DNA from 2 places in the Pseudoalteromonas sp. A25 genome. Region 1 is predicted to be linked to the other one. Evidence: predicted binding sites of a transcription regulator. Region 1 holds the regulator's gene; the other holds the start of a gene.
What was found. Region 1 encodes FliA, which starts transcription of late flagellar genes. Its sites were predicted from a motif close to CTAAAGNTNNNNNNNNNNNNGCCGATA; they were not measured.

Region 1 (4,432 bases):
TATCCACTCGAACAGTTGTTTCAGCTTGAGGTGCAGGTGCCTTTTTCGCAGCTGGTGGAGCCGCTGCAGGCTCTGATACAGGCGTTTTGGATGCTGGCGCTGGTGATGGCGCTTTAGCAGCCGGAGGTGGCTTTGGCGCCTCAACTGGCTTTGCAGGCTGAGGAGATGCTGCTTGCTTTGGTTTATCTTGATTCGTTTCAACCGAACGAGGCGCACTGCCTTTTCCGTGTAACTCATCAAGCAAAGCTTCAAACTCGTCGTCATTAATTTCGTCATCGGAATCTGTCGAAGAGTTCGAAGCAGCTTCACTCGATGCCTGGGCAGGTGCTGGTGAGTCATCTTTCTTAATGGTACCAAAACTGCCTACACCATGAAGTTCATCAAGCAAGCTGTCAAATTCATCATCTGTGATATCACCATCACTTTGCGAATCGCTAGCTTGTGGTTCCTTTGCCGCCTTAGCTGGGCCGTTTCCAGTTCCATGTAGCTCATCTAACAAGCTTTCAAATTCATCTTCAGTTATTTCATCAATACCACCATCTTGCTCAGTACCATCACCCGCTGAATCAATATCAAACAAAACATCATCTGCATCAATCATTTCTGACTGGCTAGGGCTTTCTGATACCGGTACCTCTGGTTCAGCTACATCCGGTAAGTCTATGACTTCATCCTCTGACTGAGGTTTACTAAGCTGGTGTAATGTTTCAAGAAGAGCAGGATCTGCTGGCTCCGGTTGTTCACGGTTTTGAATATGGCCGAACATTTCATTGATAGTATCAAGCGATTGGAGAATAACATCCATCAGCTCTGAAGTGACTTTTCGCTGTCCTTGGCGTAATACATCAAAAACGTTTTCGGCACCATGACAGGCATCGACCAACTCAGTCATACTTAAAAAGCCAGCACCACCCTTTACAGTATGGAAACCTCTAAAAATTGCATTCAGTAGGTCTTTATCTTCAGGGTTATTTTCCAACTCAACAAGCTGCTCCGACAGCAGCTCTAGAATTTCCCCGGCTTCTACGAGAAAGTCTTGTAGGATATCTTCATCGACTTCAAAGCTCATGCATACTCTCCTATTAGAAGCCTAAACTTGATAGCAAATCATCAACTTCATCTTGACCAGACACAACATCATCTCGCTGATCTGCATCAATAATTGGACCTTCTGGCCCCGAGATTTCATTAACGTCAACATCAACATCATTTTGCGAACTAACATTGCTTTGAACTTGTTTGTTTTTGCTGGGTAGTTCGTCTGACGTGCCAAATACGGTCAACAAATTGATAAGGCTATCTTCAACTTCTCTAACCAGCTCGATCACTCGACGGATCACTTGCCCTGTTAAGTCTTGATAGTCTTGCGCCATCAACACGTTCGTCATCAAGCTTTGTAACTCATCTGTTCGCGTTTGAGACCCTTGCATAAACTTATCTAAATCATGACATAGAGATTTAAATTCACCTAGTTGGATATCACGTCTCATGAGACGATCCCAAGTTGGTTTTATGCTTGACAGGTCATCCGCTAACTGTTGGGCCAAAGGCAAGCTTGCCTCTACGGCATCCATCGTTTTATTTGCAGCGTTTTCTGTCATTTCCATGACATAATTTAAACGTTGCTTTGCATCAGGAAGGGCTTCAGTCGTCAAATCAGCAAGACGCGTATCGAGTTCAAAGTTTTTCAAAGATTCATGCAGCTGTCGTGTTAACTTACCGACCTCTGCAAACAACTCTGATTGCTCTTTGTTCGCAGCTTCTAAAATTAATTGATCTGCTTTTTCTTGTTCGCCTTGTTCTAAATAAGCAACAAGCTGTTTCGCCTGTTCAAGGCTGATCTGCGGCACAGAAGGCGTTGACATTAGCCTCTCCTTCTTAGTTCTTAGCCTAAACGTTCAAACACTTTTTCTAACTTAGTTTTTAGTGTTCCTGCAGTAAAAGGTTTGACGATATAACCGTTAACCCCAGCTTGCGCTGCTGCTACAATTTGCTCTTTCTTGGCTTCCGCTGTCACCATTAACACTGGGATGTGCTTAAGGTTTTCATCCGCCCTAATTGCTCTGAGCAAATCTATACCTTGCATGCCAGGCATATTCCAATCAGTGACCACAAAATCAAACTCTTGATTTTGTAGCATTGGAAGCGCAGTACTACCATCGTCAGCTTCTTGTACATTGGTAAAGCCTAAATCTCTAAGCAGGTTTTTGATTATTCTCCTCATTGTAGAAAAATCATCAACCACGAGAATTTTCATGTTTTTATCCAAAACATCCTCCAGTGAGGTTTGAACCTATTATTTTTACTCTAATTGACCCAGTCATTGATTTTAGCTCTTAGCCTTATCATTGCCTGCCCATGAATTTGGCTAACACGAGATTCACTTACATCTAGTATTTGCCCGATTTCTTTTAAATTCATTTCATCGTTGTAATAAAGCGACAACACTAGGGCGTCTCTTTCTGGCAAAGATTTTATCGCTGCCACTAACGATTCGTTAAAGCGTTCATTTTTAACGTTATTAAATGGTTTGTCTAGCGATAAATCATTGTCTGCAGGCGAAATGACATCTTCATCTACACCTAAATCTTCTATACCTATGACTTTACTGCAATTAACATCACTAAGAATATGATGGTACTCATCTAGCGTAATATCAAGTTTTTCAGCAATTTCAGTGTCTTTTGGTTCTCTATTAAGGATAGACTCAAGCTCTGCAATGGCTTCGGCAACCATTCTGCTTTTGCGGTGCACTGAGCGGGGAGCCCAGTCTCCTCTGCGAATTTCATCCAACATTGCACCGCGTATCCGGATACCCGCAAATGTTTCAAAACTAGCACCTTTCGAGGCATCAAAATTCTTTGTCGCTTCGATTAGCCCGATCATGCCAGACTGTACCAAATCATCTAGTTGAATATTGGCAGGTAAACGCGCCAATAAATGACACGCCACTTTTTTGACAAGTGATGCATGACGTTCCACCACTTTGTGTATATTATCAGATGTCTGATACCCCATGGCTTTACTCACCGATGATGCCATAATTAACCATTGACAAGTTGTTCAATAAAAAACTCTAAATGACCCGAGGGTTGATGTGGGATAGGCCATTTTACGGCTTTGCTTGCAAGGCCTCTAAAAGCCACCGCTGCTGGTGAGTTAGGAAATAACTCAACAATTGTTTTCTGACGTCTTGAAGACTTTCGCATGTTTTCATCAAACGGTATTGTTGCGACAAGCTCAAGCGCTACATCTAAAAACCTATCCGTCACCTTTGAGAGCTTAGCAAACAATTCTTGTCCTTCGCGTAAACTGCGCACCATATTGGCAACAATTTTAAATTTATAAACCCCGTGCTCTCTACTAAGCACTTTGATTAATGCATAGGCATCAGTAATGGAGGTTGGCTCATCACAAACCACAACAACCACATCTTGGGCGGCACGAGAAAAACTAAGTACCATATCTGAGATGCCCGCAGCGGTGTCTACAATCAGTATGTCAAATTCGGTATTGAGTTCACTGAACGCTCTAATCAATCCTGCGTGCTCAGCTGGTGTTAGCTCAACCATGCTTTGCGAACCAGACGTAGCTGGAACAATTTTGATTCCAGCTGGGCCTTCCACTAAAATTTCATCTAATTCACACTCACCTGAAAGCACATGTGAAAGGTTTTTCTCAACCCTAAGGCCCAACATAACATCACAATTAGCCAAACCCAAATCGGCATCGAGTACCAACACGCGGTTTCCCTGCTGGCCAAGTGCTATTGCGGTGTTCAAAGACACATTGGTTTTGCCAACTCCACCTTTTCCACCTGTTACCGCGATAACTTTAACACCGTGATTACTATTTTGACTCATTTTACGCAGGCCACTTGCTTGATCTAATACTGTATTAATCATACATTCCTACTGTCTGAGACGCTACTGCTACAGGTCTCGAATGTTGTGCTTTTATTCTTTTTAAATACAATTGCTCAGCTTTTTTGACTAACTTTTGAGCATTTGCAACGCGAATATCCTCAGGAACTCGCTGACCATTGGTAAGATACCCTATTGGCAAGCGATTTTGAATCGCTATGCTAATAATCTCACCTAAACTTAGACATTCATCAAGTTTAGTAAAGATACATCCACTTAAATTTACCTTTTGGAAGTGGCGTACAGTTTCTTGCAACACATGCATTTGCGATGTTGCACTTAATACAAGGTAACTGCGAATATCAACCCGAGTACTTCTCATCAAAGTATTTAATTGCTCAGTTAAACGCAAATCTCTTTGGCTCATACCAGCTGTATCTATTAATATTAGTCGTTTATTACGTAAGTGATACAAAACTTCTGCAAGTTCGTTCGCATCTTTAACCTGTTTAACAGGGCACCCTATGATCCGACCATAAGTAGATAGCTGTTCATATGCGCCAATACGG
Region 2 (4,432 bases), 350 kb from region 1:
AACAGGGTTGCAACGCCACCTTAAGGCCGCAGGTATTTTTTGTCGATTGTTACTTCGAGATAATAAAACAGGTTATTTGCAAAATATCATGCCAACATTGCATTATATTGAGGATGTGGCAAATTGTTACGAGCCATTTCAGTGGCTTGCAACTTGGTTAAGGCATGACATAATGCCAAAAGTAGAAGCTAAGTTGAGTTGCAGTACATTATGAAAGCTATGATCCTTGCGGCTGGCAGAGGAAAGCGAATGATGCCACTGACCGCTAATTTACCCAAACCGATGCTTAAAGTTGCACAGCGCCCTCTTCTTGAATATCACATTCTTAGACTAAAAAATGCAGGGATAAAGGACATTGTTATTAACCTTGCCTGGCAAGGGGATAAAATAGCAGAGTATTTTGGTAACGGTGCGCAATATGGCGTTAATATATACTACAGCCGTGAGCCTGCGGGTGGTTTAGAAACCGCAGGTGGTATCATTCACGCAATAGATCATTTGTGCAACAGTGATGACGTGTTCATTGTTATAAATGGCGATATTTTTACTGATTATGATGCCAGTGCGTTAACCCAATTAGTGCTTAACTCTGGCGAAGCGCATATTGTTCTAGTGGAAAATCCATCTCATAACCCAGATGGAGATTTTTGCCTGGCACATCAAACTATTAACGAGCAACGTTATACTTTTGCAGGCATTGGATTGTATCATAAACATTTCTTTGAACCTTATGAAGCAGGGTTCATTCCATTAGGACCTATGCTCAAAGCAGGTTTACAGCAGGGAGTCGTCTCTACTGAACTTTACTTGGGAGTGTGGAGTGATATAGGCACGCCCGAGCGCCTGATGGAAATAAATCGTATTCAGGAGCAATAAATATGTGGGGAAAGCTGCTAGGAACGTGCTTTGGGTTTATGTTTGGGCGTTGGATTGGCGCAATCCTAGGGTTCTGGCTTGGTCATATGTTCGATAAGAGCCTAAAACAAAACTTTGATAGAGTGGGTGGTTTCCAAGGCTTTTTTAGCGGAGATGATTTGCATCAGCGCCAAGCGCTATTTTTTTCAAGTTGCTTTGCCGTAATGGGGCACATCGCAAAATCTAATGGTCGGGTAAGCGAAATACATATTCAAGCCGCCACTGCATTTATGGATGAGATGGGGTTACACGGCGAGAATAGGCAAGAAGCTCAGAATGCCTTTCGTTCTGGAAAAAATCCTGAGTTTCAGCTTAAAGAAGCAATAACAGACTTTAAAGAAGTGTTTGCAAGGCGATACGACTTACTACAGCTATTTTTAGAAATTCAAATTCAGATGGCATTTTCTGATGGGCACTTGGCGGTCCAGGAGAAACAGTTACTGCAAAAAGTGAGTCAGTATTTAGGCATCTCGGCGACTCACTTTCGTTTTATTTTAAAGCGTTATCAAGCTGAATTTAGCTTCCGTCAGCAGCAACAGCGTTTTGAACAGGGCCAGCAAAACTATCGACAAAAAGAGTTTGCACAGCCAGAGCCTGCGTTCTCAAAATCGCAAGCGCTCGCTGTGTTAGGTTTATCTAGCGATGCTAGTGATAAAGATGTAAAGCGCGCTTATCGAAAGTTAATGGCTCAGCACCACCCAGATAAACTTGTCTCACAGGGGTTACCTGAACATATGATGGAAGTGGCTAAGCGTAAAAGCCAGGATATTCAATCTGCTTATGAGTTTTTGAAAAGAGCCAGCTAATATTTTGCTCTGTGTTATGTCTATATCTGCTATAACAGTTTGAATTTATTAGCAGTGTATTTAGAGTTGCCTTAAAAAACCATCTAGCTCTTTTCGTAGTCGTTGGTGCTGTCTGTGCTCAGTACTTAAGCCAAACAACTCTCTTTGACGATAGTCATATTTGTTATTTCGTTGTACCCAGCGCTTTCGCTGTTTGGCGTTTTCGTGAAGTGTTTGGTTGTCTTGTGAATAGATAATGTCAAGCAGCGGAGGGCTTACCAGTGAGAGAGCTGCTGGTAAGTTTTTATTTCGATTTATATTTGGCAACTGAGCGCTAATCGCGATAAAGGCATCAATATTGATATTGGGTAAAGAAGCCAAATACTCAGAAAATACACCTGCACTTACGCCCTGTGCTACAACAACAATTTGATCCTCACTTGTAACGCGTAGTTGCTGATATACCGCGTCAAAGCTTGATAATAATTGCTCTTTATAATCATCTAACATAGCCTCTGACCAAGGTCCTTCATACGCGTATTCTTGCTCCACGCTGGGCTGTTCAATGTTCAATAAATCAGCTTGCCAATTTAATTCGGGAGTTTGGAGTGCGTAAGTATCAAAACCATCATCGGTGAGTGCCTCAGATAAATAACTCAGACCATGCACGGATAGTGGGCCATGGCCTGCACCGGGAAGAAGGATAACAATACCTCTTTTACTTGCGCTCATATAAGGGGAAAAGAGTGTGGCAACTTTTCCACTTTCCGTTTCGAGCTCGATAAGCTTATCGGAAAAGTATTTGACTAAATCCTGCTGTTCTATCTTTGTGCGCGGCTCAGGCATAATGAATTGCGCAGCATTAGCCGAATTATTTTGGCTAATGAGTATGGCAACAAAGAACAGAGCACAAGTCGAAAAACGCATAGCGATAAAATCTTCAAACAATACAATATCTGTATATCGGCACCACACGTCTTTTTTTTAATAAAAACTTGCTTGAGTTTACTTGAAGGTGCGTGTGGTGCTGTTTGGTTTAATATATTTGCGATAGACTAGCGACAAATTATATGTGGAGTAAAAATAGTGACACACCAGTGTGATTCAAAACGAGACTACATGTGGTTCTTTTTAAAAGGAGCAGGGATGGGCGCAGCCGACGTTGTGCCTGGCGTTTCAGGGGGAACTATAGCCTTTATAACAGGGATTTATGGACGTTTTTTACATGCCTTAAAAAGCTTCGATTTAAATGCTTTAGCTGTATTAAAAAAGAGTGGCGTTAAAGCGTTCTGGCGTCATGTCGATGGGGCTTTTTTATTATCCGTATTTGCAGGTTTAGTTACGAGTGCGGCCTCATTGGCAAAAGTAATTACTTACTTATTGGCACATCATCAAATTTTGGTGTGGTCTTTTTTCTTCGGTTTGATTGTTGCGTCATTTATTCATGTTGCTAAGCAAGTCAGTCAATGGCAATGGCAGACAGTGCTCAGTTGTATGATCGGGGCGCTTATCGCATTTGTTATCACAACGATTGCACCATCTGAAGCTGTGCCTCATTGGTGGATGTTTTTTGTTGCGGGCGCCATCGCAGTATGTGCGATGATCTTACCGGGCATTTCAGGCAGCTTTATTCTATTGTTGATGGGCATGTATGGGCATGTTCTGGGCGCGATAACAGCAAAGGAGGTCTCTCTGATAGGTTTGTTTTTGATTGGTTGTGTGTTTGGGTTAATGATATTTTCTCGTTTTTTATCTTGGTTGCTGGATAACTATGAACAATTAACATTTTCGCTTCTGGCTGGTTTTTTGATTGGATCTTTGAATTTACTTTGGCCATGGAAAACGGTGGTCTCAACCTATACCAATTCCAAGGGCATTGAAAAGCCGCTTTTACAGCAAAACGTGAGCCCGATGGAATTCGCCAGTGTTACGGGGTTATCGCCTCAAACAGGCCTATGTATAGCTTTAGCTGTGGCTGGTTTGCTCCTCATTCTAGCGGTCGAAAAGCTCACTGAAGAAAAATAAATATCGCCAGCAACATTACCAACTGTGCAGCCATGCAAATTGGCTTGGTTGCACAAGATGTCAATCATTGAAATTATTTCATATAGCTGTTTTTTAGCGCCGGTTTATCGCGACAGCCACCACCTCTAATACCAAAGCATTATTTCTTTTCAAACCAACTCGACATATAAATCTATCGACTGATTTTGCGCTCTACTCTCCGGTATTGCTAGCAGTGAGTCATACGAGGGTTGTTGCTGCAAAGTATTTTTAAGCTACTTAAGCGTTTACACACAAATGAAAGGTAAAAAAATGGGCGTACTTAACGGCAAGCTTGTCTTGAGCACTTTGGTCTTAGCTGGGATTTCTGGACCTGCATGGGCTAAAAGTACGCCAATAGATTTAACGGCTTCCATACTGGGGGTTGTTTGCATAGCCATTTTTGTTGTTGCGTATGCTTTGGTGATGCTAGAAGAAAAGTTGCACCTGCGTAAGTCCAAACCTGTCCTAGTGGCTGCGGGGTTAATATGGATGCTGATCAGTGCCTATTATGTTACCCATGATATCCCTCATGTCACAGAAGACGCATTTCGGCACAATCTGCTCGAATTTTCAGAGCTGATGCTCTTTTTATTAGTGGCAATGACTTACATTAATGCACTTGAAGAGCGCAAAGTCTTTGATAGATTGAGAGCGTGGATGATCCACAAAGGTTTCAGCTATCAGAG

Region 2: GDK41_RS04200 (DUF3530 family protein) is a predicted target of FliA. The motif match lies at 2,662-2,688, and genes of this name have one in related genera.

The regions. Positions count from the first base shown of each region.
Region 1 covers NZ_AP021846.1:1,280,165-1,284,596, reverse strand. Annotated here, with positions in the region: gene GDK41_RS05765 (chemotaxis protein CheA) at 1-1,069, opposite strand, end outside; gene GDK41_RS05760 (protein phosphatase CheZ) at 1,083-1,865, opposite strand; gene cheY (chemotaxis response regulator CheY) at 1,886-2,269, opposite strand; gene GDK41_RS05750 (RNA polymerase sigma factor FliA) at 2,308-3,018, opposite strand; gene GDK41_RS05745 (MinD/ParA family ATP-binding protein) at 3,045-3,905, opposite strand; gene flhF (flagellar biosynthesis protein FlhF) at 3,898-4,432, opposite strand, start outside.
Region 2 covers NZ_AP021846.1:928,940-933,371, forward strand. Annotated here, with positions in the region: gene GDK41_RS04185 (aminoglycoside phosphotransferase family protein) at 1-214, shown strand, start outside; gene murU (N-acetylmuramate alpha-1-phosphate uridylyltransferase MurU) at 211-876, shown strand; gene djlA (co-chaperone DjlA) at 879-1,721, shown strand; gene GDK41_RS04200 (DUF3530 family protein) at 1,782-2,627, opposite strand; gene GDK41_RS04205 (DUF368 domain-containing protein) at 2,820-3,725, shown strand; gene nhaD (sodium:proton antiporter NhaD) at 4,017-4,432, shown strand, end outside.